3 regions of the Arthrobacter sp. A5 genome follow, and region 3 is predicted to be linked to each of the others. Evidence: riboswitches for the same ligand, from Rfam matches in the RefSeq annotation. Region 3 holds a riboswitch; each other region holds the start of a gene.
What was found. A riboswitch is a leader RNA that binds a small molecule or an ion and turns the genes downstream of it on or off. The one in region 3 is predicted to bind thiamine pyrophosphate.

Region 1: it holds a riboswitch for thiamine pyrophosphate, as region 3 does, so the genes downstream of both, ACLLJI_RS16375 (3-oxoacyl-ACP reductase) here and ACLLJI_RS19340 (ECF transporter S component) in region 3, are expected to answer to the same signal.
Region 2: it holds a riboswitch for thiamine pyrophosphate, as region 3 does, so the genes downstream of both, ACLLJI_RS07050 (3-oxoacyl-ACP reductase) here and ACLLJI_RS19340 (ECF transporter S component) in region 3, are expected to answer to the same signal.

The regions. Positions count from the first base shown of each region.
Region 1 is NZ_CP180316.1:3,466,436-3,469,698, reverse strand. It holds gene ACLLJI_RS16385 (MarR family winged helix-turn-helix transcriptional regulator) at 1-56, shown strand, start outside; gene ACLLJI_RS16380 (DUF6855 family protein) at 203-622, shown strand; TPP riboswitch at 1,404-1,507, shown strand; gene ACLLJI_RS16375 (3-oxoacyl-ACP reductase) at 1,564-2,328, shown strand; gene ACLLJI_RS16370 (LLM class flavin-dependent oxidoreductase) at 2,340-3,263, shown strand, end outside.
Region 2 is NZ_CP180316.1:1,552,178-1,555,440, forward strand. It holds gene ACLLJI_RS07045 (LLM class flavin-dependent oxidoreductase) at 1-674, opposite strand, end outside; gene ACLLJI_RS07050 (3-oxoacyl-ACP reductase) at 686-1,450, opposite strand; TPP riboswitch at 1,507-1,610, opposite strand; partial or broken gene thiD (bifunctional hydroxymethylpyrimidine kinase/phosphomethylpyrimidine kinase) at 1,921-2,744, opposite strand.
Region 3 is NZ_CP180316.1:4,076,120-4,079,382, reverse strand. It holds partial or broken gene ACLLJI_RS19370 (Na+/H+ antiporter subunit E) at 1-175, opposite strand, end outside; partial or broken gene ACLLJI_RS19365 (Na+/H+ antiporter subunit D) at 172-537, opposite strand; gene ACLLJI_RS19360 (hypothetical protein) at 506-634, shown strand; gene ACLLJI_RS19355 (monovalent cation/H+ antiporter complex subunit F) at 640-900, shown strand; gene mnhG (monovalent cation/H(+) antiporter subunit G) at 903-1,355, shown strand; gene ACLLJI_RS19345 (DUF4235 domain-containing protein) at 1,352-1,612, opposite strand; TPP riboswitch at 1,825-1,945, shown strand; gene ACLLJI_RS19340 (ECF transporter S component) at 1,998-2,678, shown strand; gene ACLLJI_RS19335 (ABC transporter ATP-binding protein) at 2,682-3,263, shown strand, end outside.

The DNA of each region.
Region 1 (3,263 bases), 610 kb from region 3:
AGCTGCGCCGCTCACTGTCCGAGATAGCTTCCCTGACCACGGGCAACGGCAGATGAAACGTGTCCACAGGCTTCAGCGTACTTGCCTGAAAGAAAGGGACTCCTTGACGGGGGCCTGCGGCCGGCGGCCTCCAGTTCGTACCCAGAACATGGGCACTCGCGTAGGATGACGGCAGGGTTCGACGACGAGGACAAGGATGCCCATGGCAACGGTTAATTGGGGAGCAGCCGGCACCAGGGAAAACCCGTGGACACTGAAGACTCCGCCGGGGACGTCTGAGTACACGATGTACCGCGACGAAGGTCCCGACCCGCAAGAGCTGGTCTGCACCGTGGGCAAGACGGTGTTGAAGTACCAGCTGCGGATTGTTGGCGAGCTGCACGCCATGCTCCGCGACCGTGGCGACTGGGTGGAACTCGGCAGCGCGGACGAACAGAAATCCGCCAAGGACGGCACGGTGGAGTCCTGGGGTCGGGCCATTACGAATCCCGTGGGTGGTTGGTATGGGCTCAAAAAGGGATATCGCGGCAGGGTCGGCATGTACCTACCTCCGCTTCTGGAAGCGCTGGGTCTTGCAGAGCTCGAACACAACCCGCGGAACAACCGCATGCGGGCGATCTAGCGCGGCACTGCTGCGAGGTCAGTGACCAGGCCGTCCTGATGGATCGGGTGTCGGGGCAGCGGGACTTGACCGTGATGTGTCAGTCAGGTCTCGATGACGAAGCCACTCTCAGACCGGCCGTCGCGCCCCCGGTAAAAAGACGTTGCTAGTGATCTGTGCGGGAATCGCGTGTTAATGGACCGAAACGGCTCTGCGGATGCTTCGCGCGTCGCGGTCCAGGCAAGCTCCCAGCAGGAGCTGAAGGCTCGTGCTGTCGACTACGGACGCCCTGAGAAGCCGGCCGCCTTCGGTGCGCCCCCGGTGACTACCGAAGTGTGCGATTCCTTGCCCATGGTCCCTTCGGTTACGGGGTTACTGGGCCTGAATTCAGGCTGAGGCACGCGCAGTGATTGTCATGGTGCCTGATTGCATCGACGGCCACCCCACGTTTACCCCACGGCAATGTCGCGGTCTGCGAGGAATCCAGGAATACCTCTACACGCAGTACATCGGCATCCCCGACCCCCACGCGGATCAGCACGCAGGCTAGCCGGCGGCGGCAGGTTTGCACTGTTGGGCCGCTAACCCCTGTATGTTGATGCGGTTATTGGAGGTGTCTGTTTTGGTGGTTTGCAGGGCCGGCCGGTCCACGGGGGTACCGGTGCCCGCGGTACGGGAGGTCCGGTGGTCGCGCCGCGGTGTCCGGGACGGGAGCCGTTTGGGAAGCGGTTCGGGCAGGGCACGGCGGCCGCACGGCCAGGTGCGGGCGCTGGTTTGGCCGCGGGATGGGTATATACTCGCTCCCAGTGACACGGGGTGCCGGGCGGCTTTATTGGCCCGGCTGAGATGACACCCGTTGAACCTGATCTAGTTGACACTAGCGAAGGGATGTCCTGCAACGGTTCGCACGGTCCTGGCGTCCGGATCGCATCCTTTCGCCTTATCCGAAGGTGAAGAAACTGATGGAACTGGCAGAACAAATTGTTCTTGTGACCGGCGGCGGGCGGGGCCTGGGCAGCAGTATTGTGCAGGCGTTCGCGGGCCGGGGGGCGCGGGTGGTCATCAATTACCGCCGCAGTGCCGAAGCCGCCGGGGAACTGGCCGCCGGTTATGGCCCCGAGCGCGCTGTTGCTCTGCAGGCTGACGTCACCGACGCCGGTCAGGTGTCGGTTTTGCTGGAGCAGGCCAGGTCCCATTTCGGTTCCGCCGTCACCACTGTGGTCAATAATGCGCTGGCCGATTTCTCGTTTAACGGGGATGCCCGCTCCGGTGCCGGGGATATTTCATGGGCGGAGTTCGAGGCACAGTTCGCCGGCAGTGTCCGGGGTGCTTTGACCACGACCCAGCAGGCTTTGGAGGGGATGCGCGGCCACGGGTTTGGGCGCATCATCAACGTTGGGACCAATCTGTTCCAGAACCCGGTGGTCCCGTACCACGACTACACCGCGGCCAAGGCCGCCCTGCTGTCCTTGACGCGCACCATGGCCAAGGATCTGGGGCAGCACAATATTGCCGTGAACATGGTCTCCGGCGGCCTGCTGCGCACCACTGATGCCAGCGCCGCAACCCCGGAGGAGGTCTTTGACTACATTGCCGCTTCGACCCCCCTGGGTAAGGTCACCACCCCGGCCGAGTTCGCCGATGCCATCTTGTTTTTCGCCTCGCCTTGGGCGCGGTCGGTTACCGGGCAGAACCTGGTGGTCGACGGCGGACTGGTCATGGACTAGGCGCCCTGGCGATGAACGGGAATCGGCAACTGCATTTGAACGCTTTCCTGCTGGGAGCCGGCCACCACGGTGCTGCGTGGCGGCGGCGCGGATCGCCGCTGGAGCAGCTCGGAGAGATCGGCTATTATGAGCGGCTCGCACAAAGCGCCGAACGCGGCTTGTTCGATGCCGTGTTTTTCGCCGACGGGCAGTCCGCCGGTGACGTCGGCGCCGGGCCGAGATGGTTTCTGGAACCGTTGACCGCGCTGGCGGCCATGGCCCGGGCAACGGAAAACATCGGGCTTATCAGCACCGTCTCGGCGACCTTTTATTCCCCTTTTCATGCTGCCCGGATGCTCGCCTCCCTGGATCACATCAGTGCCGGGCGGATCGGGGCGAACGTGGTCACGTCGATGTTCGATGCTGAAGCCCGCAATCACGGGCTGGAAGCGATGCCCGGCCACGCGCAGCGCTACGGCCGCGCTGCGGAGTTCATTGAGGTAGCGCTGGGGTTGTGGGACTCTTGGGCTGATGATGCGCTGGTTCGGGACAGGGCCGGGTTCTATGCCGATCCGGCCCTGGTCCGGCCGTTGCATCATGAGGGGGACCACTTCCGGGTGGAGGGGCCCTTGAATGTGCCCCGGGGCCCGCAGGGACGCCCCGTGCTGTTCCAGGCCGGTGCTTCCGGGGCCGGCCGGGATCTTGCCGCCCGGTACGCGGAAGGGATTTACGCCGTGGCCTACGATCTTCCCAGCGCCCAGGCCTACTATGCGGATATGAAACAGCGGATCGCTGCTGCCGGGCGTAATCCGCAGAAGGTAGCGATCATGCCCGGATTGGTGACGTATGTGGGCTCCACCGCGGCCGAAGCCCGGGCCAAACAGGACCGGACGGATGCGCTGCTGCCCACCGGAGAATCCCTGACACAGCTGGGCACGTTCGTGCAGCAGGACTGT
Region 2 (3,263 bases), 1.8 Mb from region 3:
GCAAGATCCCGGCCGGCCCCGGAAGCACCGGCCTGGAACAGCACGGGGCGTCCCTGCGGGCCCCGGGGCACATTCAAGGGCCCCTCCACCCGGAAGTGGTCCCCCTCATGATGCAACGGCCGGACCAGGGCCGGATCGGCATAGAACCCGGCCCTGTCCCGAACCAGCGCATCATCAGCCCAAGAGTCCCACAACCCCAGCGCTACCTCAATGAACTCCGCAGCGCGGCCGTAGCGCTGCGCGTGGCCGGGCATCGCTTCCAGCCCGTGATTGCGGGCTTCAGCATCGAACATCGACGTGACCACGTTCGCCCCGATCCGCCCGGCACTGATGTGATCCAGGGAGGCGAGCATCCGGGCAGCATGAAAAGGGGAATAAAAGGTCGCCGAGACGGTGCTGATAAGCCCGATGTTTTCCGTTGCCCGGGCCATGGCCGCCAGCGCGGTCAACGGTTCCAGAAACCATCTCGGCCCGGCGCCGACGTCACCGGCGGACTGCCCGTCGGCGAAAAACACGGCATCGAACAAGCCGCGTTCGGCGCTTTGTGCGAGCCGCTCATAATAGCCGATCTCTCCGAGCTGCTCCAGCGGCGATCCGCGCCGCCGCCACGCAGCACCGTGGTGGCCGGCTCCCAGCAGGAAAGCGTTCAAATGCAGTTGCCGATTCCCGTTCATCGCCAGGGCGCCTAGTCCATGACCAGTCCGCCGTCGACCACCAGGTTCTGCCCGGTAACCGACCGCGCCCAAGGCGAGGCGAAAAACAAGATGGCATCGGCGAACTCGGCCGGGGTGGTGACCTTACCCAGGGGGGTCGAAGCGGCAATGTAGTCAAAGACCTCCTCCGGGGTTGCGGCGCTGGCATCAGTGGTGCGCAGCAGGCCGCCGGAGACCATGTTCACGGCAATATTGTGCTGCCCCAGATCCTTGGCCATGGTGCGCGTCAAGGACAGCAGGGCGGCCTTGGCCGCGGTGTAGTCGTGGTACGGGACCACCGGGTTCTGGAACAGATTGGTCCCAACGTTGATGATGCGCCCAAACCCGTGGCCGCGCATCCCCTCCAAAGCCTGCTGGGTCGTGGTCAAAGCACCCCGGACACTGCCGGCGAACTGTGCCTCGAACTCCGCCCATGAAATATCCCCGGCACCGGAGCGGGCATCCCCGTTAAACGAGAAATCGGCCAGCGCATTATTGACCACAGTGGTGACGGCGGAACCGAAATGGGACCTGGCCTGCTCCAGCAAAACCGACACCTGACCGGCGTCGGTGACGTCAGCCTGCAGAGCAACAGCGCGCTCGGGGCCATAACCGGCGGCCAGTTCCCCGGCGGCTTCGGCACTGCGGCGGTAATTGATGACCACCCGCGCCCCCCGGCCCGCGAACGCCTGCACAATACTGCTGCCCAGGCCCCGCCCGCCGCCGGTCACAAGAACAATTTGTTCTGCCAGTTCCATCAGTTTCTTCACCTTCGGATAAGGCGAAAGGATGCGATCCGGACGCCAGGACCGTGCGAACCGTTGCAGGACATCCCTTCGCTAGTGTCAACTAGATCAGGTTCAACGGGTGTCATCTCAGCCGGGCCAATAAAGCCGCCCGGCACCCCGTGTCACTGGGAGCGAGTATATACCCAGCCCGCGGCCAAACCAGCGCCCGCACCTGGCCGTGCGGCCGCCGTGCCCTGCCCGAACCGCTTCCCAAACGGCTCCCGTCCCGGACACCGCGGCGCGACCACCGGACCTCCCGTACCGCGGGCACCGGTACCCCCGTGGACCGGCCGGCCCTGCAAACCACCAAAACAGACACCTCCAATAACCGCATCAACATACAGCGCCCCTCAGAGGTGGGTAGCGTCGGAACCGTCAGAGCCCGGTACCCCCGCGGACGGCTCCGGGAGCGGGTGTTCAGCCGGAATGGGCACGGTTGGGTTCCATAACTGGTGAAAATGATGGATCGGACCTGCGCCTGAACCGACATGCAGTTCCCCGGCATGAAGCAGACTGTCCTGCAGCCACGCTTTGGTCACCGTCAAGGCCTCTGTCCAATCACCAAAGCGCGCCTGCAGGGTAGCCATGGCGGAGGACATGGAGCATCCCGTCCCATGCGTATTGGCCGTGTCCACCCGCGGGGTAGTGACCTCATAAACCTCCCGGTTACCGGTCAGCCGTCCGGCAGCATCCACCAGCGCATCCGGGCAGTCCGTACCCTCCAGATGGCCGCCCTTGACGAGGACGATGACGTTTCTGGCCGCAGAAAGCCGGCTCCCCTGCTCAAGAGCCTGCTCCCAGGTACGCGCCGTGGGTTCCCTGAGCAGGACACCGAGTTCTGGCAGATTCGGGGTGACCAGGTCCGCACGGTACAGCAACCGACCCAAAGCCTCCTCAGCTCCTGGATCCAGCAGCCGGTCGCCGCTGGTGGCGATCATCACCGGGTCCAACACCACAACCGGCGCCACGCTACGGCGAAGCCACGAATCAACCTCATCGATGATCCGGCACTGCCAAGCATCCCGATCTTGACGGCGTCGATCGTGACGTCGTCACTGACAGCGTCCAGCTGTTCATGAAGGAAAGGCGCCGGAGGCATATGTACCGAACGGACACCGTGAGTATTCTGGGCGACCAGTACCGTCACGACGGCCATACCGTATCCTCCGTGCGCGGCAATGCTCTTCAAATCTGCCTGGATTCCGGCGCCGGCGGTCGGGTCCGTGCCCGCAATGCTCAGAACACGGGGAACGAATGTCCCCATCGGACCACTCCTTCAAAACAGATTCAGCGACGCACCGTAAATCATCGGCCGCAAGCACTGAGGCATGTTTCTGTACCTCTTCAGCGATTGAACAGCCACCCTCAACCATCCCACGCTGCCGGCCCATGCGCGTTAACGGTGAAACGTCCGGTTGTAGAAGCCACACATATAGTCTCCCATCACAAAACCCCGATAAGCCTGGATGATGCAGCTTCGCGTAACTGTTCATCCCTCAGCTCAACCGGACACTCCGAACGTCGACCGGATCAGGATCCGGTGGCGGGATAGTGCCGCCGACTCGATCCTAAGCACCAGTTTTCCGCCCATTGGATTCCGGGTCAGCGAAGTCAACATAGCCATATGCCACGCTGATCTCCCGTGTATGCCCATGCTGCGTCGGCAGGCGCTGGGCATAGCCCTTCACTACCGAAGCGTCACCAACAGCCAAACCCTTATCGTTGAATCCTGTACCGATCTTCCCCAAGCCCCCAATGGTGCGGTTTCGCTCCAGATGGTCCT
Region 3 (3,263 bases):
AGCGGCCGCTGAGTTCGACGGGAGGAAGGTAGAACAGCCGGGATATGCCCAGTGCGATCAGGGCGCCGAACACCAAATTGCCCACGCTGAAGTCGCGCCACAGCGCACCCCAGATGATCAGCAGCCAGATCAGCAGGGGAAGTTCCTGCCGGAGCGGGACTCTTTTTCGCGTCATTTGCCCGCCGCCGTTCCGCCCAGCACCGCTGCAATGTACGCACCACGGTCCAGCATCTCGCTTGCGGCCGAATTGGTCAGCTGGAACAGCGGACCGGCGAATACGGTCAGGGCAAGCCCCAGACCCACCAGCCCCATCGTCGAGCCGACCATCATTTTCGGCAGCAGCGGAACGGTGCCTTTGCCCTGGAAACGCCCCGACGCGGTGTTGCTGACGTACTTGCTGGTGCGCAGCGCCGTCGTCCCGTCGGGTTTGGTGGCCAGCAGCACGGGATCCGGCAGTTCGGCGTCCTGTGGGGTGCGCCAGAATGCGCGGTTCCAGACGCGTGCCATGGCCAGCAGCGTCAGCAGGCTCGCCAACACCCGTGTGCGCGGCGTGGAAGCGTGGCTGATCCGGGTGATGGGCACTCAAGAGGAGGTGGCCGCCCTGCGGGCCGAAACGGGCAGGGCTAAGCCATGAACGCGATGACGTTGGTGCTCGTGATCGTGACGGTAATTCTGTCCCTGGCGGCCGCGGGCGCCATCTACCGGATGGCAGTTGGGCCGTCCCTGCTGGACCGGGTGCTGGCAGCGGATGTCCTGCTGGCCATCGTGGGGGCGGCGCTGGCCACCGATATGGCGGTGAATCACCACCTGCACAGTCTGGCGCTGCTGGTGGCACTGAGCCTCATCGGTTTCATCGGCTCGGTGACCGTAGCACGCTTCGTCTTGGACCGGAAAGGTTAGGAATGAACGGACCTGCAGCAGCCGTCGATGACATCATCGACGTCCTGAGCATCATCTTCATTCTGGTGGGCGCGCTGATGTCCCTGGCCGCCACCATCGGGCTATTGCGGTTTCCGGACCTGATGAGCCGGATGCATGCGGCCACCAAGCCCCAGGTGCTCGGTCTGCTCCTGCTGCTGGCGGCAGTGGGGCTGCAGCAACGCGACTGGGCGGTACTGCCGGTGCTGCTGGTGGCCTGGATATTCCAGCTGCTGACCGTGCCCGTCTCGGCGCACATGGTCGGACGCGCCGGCTACCGGACCAAGCACCTGCGCCAGGACATGCTCAGCGTCGACGAACTGGACGACGTGGTGGCAGCGGCGCACGCGAGGCGGTCCGTGGGAGGCCGGACCGGACACACACTGACCAGGACACCTACGAAACCGGAAACTGAGGCGCCCGTCCCGGCGGGCTAAACCTCGTTCGGGCTCTTGTTGATCCGGGCGATTGCCTTCTGCGTCCCGCGGCCGGCGATGACCTGGATGATGGCGGCGACGGCGGAGGAGACCAGCGCGAAGGTCAGCGCCGAGCGCAGGCTGTACTCCAGGTTGGTGCCGTCCTTCGGTGGCTTCTTCCCGGTGCTTTTCTGCCACACCAGGTCCACAGTCTTGTTGGCGAGGAACCCCGCACCGATGCTAACTCCGGTCCCCAGCAGTTTCAGCAGGATGTTCATGTGGCCTCCTCGGGGCTTACCGGGTCGGTACCCGGTGGGGATAAAACGTCGCTCACAACGAAAAAGAAAAAATGTGCACATGCCGCCCGGCGTCGGAACCGAAGCCCCAGCCGACCGGCTATCCGACAGCCTAGCGCGAACAGCGGCCGTTGCACGAGACCGATGAGATGCCGCGCACGGGCACGGAGTCCGGTGTAGGCTGGGAGTTGCAATTAACACGACAGGGGAGCGCCGGATCCGTCCAACGGAACCGGGCGCTGAGAGTGCGGACAGCCGCAGACCCTCGAACCTGATCCGGCTAGTACCGGCGAAGGGAGTCGAGTTCTCTTCGGCATGCGGTGCCCTGCAAGCACCCTGCCGCCCCTCCTGAAAAGGAGGAAACGCAATGAGTAAGACACACGCGGGCGGAAACGGCCCCGAATCCACACCGACATCGCCGGACCCCGGATCGACACAGCCATTGGGCAGCGCCACAGGTGCCCGGACCGCCTCAAACTGGCGGGTCGTTGACATCGTCGTCGCCTCCGTCCTGGCCGTCGCCGTCGGCGTCATTTTCTGGCTCTGGTCCGCCGGCTACGCGGGCATTTCCATTATCACTGCGGCCTTTCCGCCGCTGGGCGGGCTCTATGGCGGCGGCTGGCTGATTGCGGGTGTGATCGGCGGGCTGGTGATCCGCAAACCCGGCGCGGCGCTGTACTGCGAAATTATCGCCGCCTTGGTCGAGGCGTTACTTGGCTCACATTTCGGCCTTACCGTGCTGCTGTCGGGCCTGGTGCAGGGTATCGGCGCGGAGCTGGCCTTCGCCGTCTTCCGGTACCGCAAATTCAACCTGCCGATTGCCCTGCTGGCCGGGGCGATGGCCGGTGTGGCCATGGGAATTCTGGATAATCTGGGGTACAACGCGGAATGGGATGTGGCGTGGAAGACCGTTTACCTGGTCTTCGGCGCGGTCTCCGGTGCACTCATCGCCGGGCTGCTCTCCTGGCTTGCGGTCCGCGGACTCGCGAAGACGGGTGCGCTGGCCAATCTGGCGTCCCGGCGGGCCGCGGCGGAGTCTGCGTTCTAGGACATGGCTAGCTACGACAACGGCGGAACCCGGGAGGGCGTTCGGGCCGCCGCGGTTTCCGCGAAAGGTTGGGGCTGGCAGCATTCCGGGCGCGCGGCGCAGGCCGTCCACGATCTGGAACTGGAGATCTCCCCGGGGGAGCGCGTGCTGCTGCTGGGGCCCTCGGGGGCCGGAAAATCCACCCTGCTGCATGCCCTCGCCGGGGTGCTGGGGGCGGATCAGGATGCAGCGGAGTCGGGCCTGCTGACGGTCGACGGCGAAAATCCCGCCGCCCGCCGCGGGCGTGCCGGCCTGATGCAGCAGGATCCGGAAGCGCAGGTGGTGCTCTCGCGGATCGGTGACGATGTGGCGTTCGGTGCGGAAAATCTTGCCGTTCCCCGGGACGAGATCTGGCGCCGGGTCGTCGGCGCACTCGATGCCGTCGGACTGGATTTTCCACTGGACCGTGCCACCTCGGCACTCTCCGGCGGGCAGAAACAGCGCCTTGGTCTGGCCGGTATTCTGGCCATGCAGCCGGGTCTGCTGCTGCTGGACGAACCCACCGCGAACCTTGATCCCGCCGGGGTGCTTGAGGTCCGCGACGCC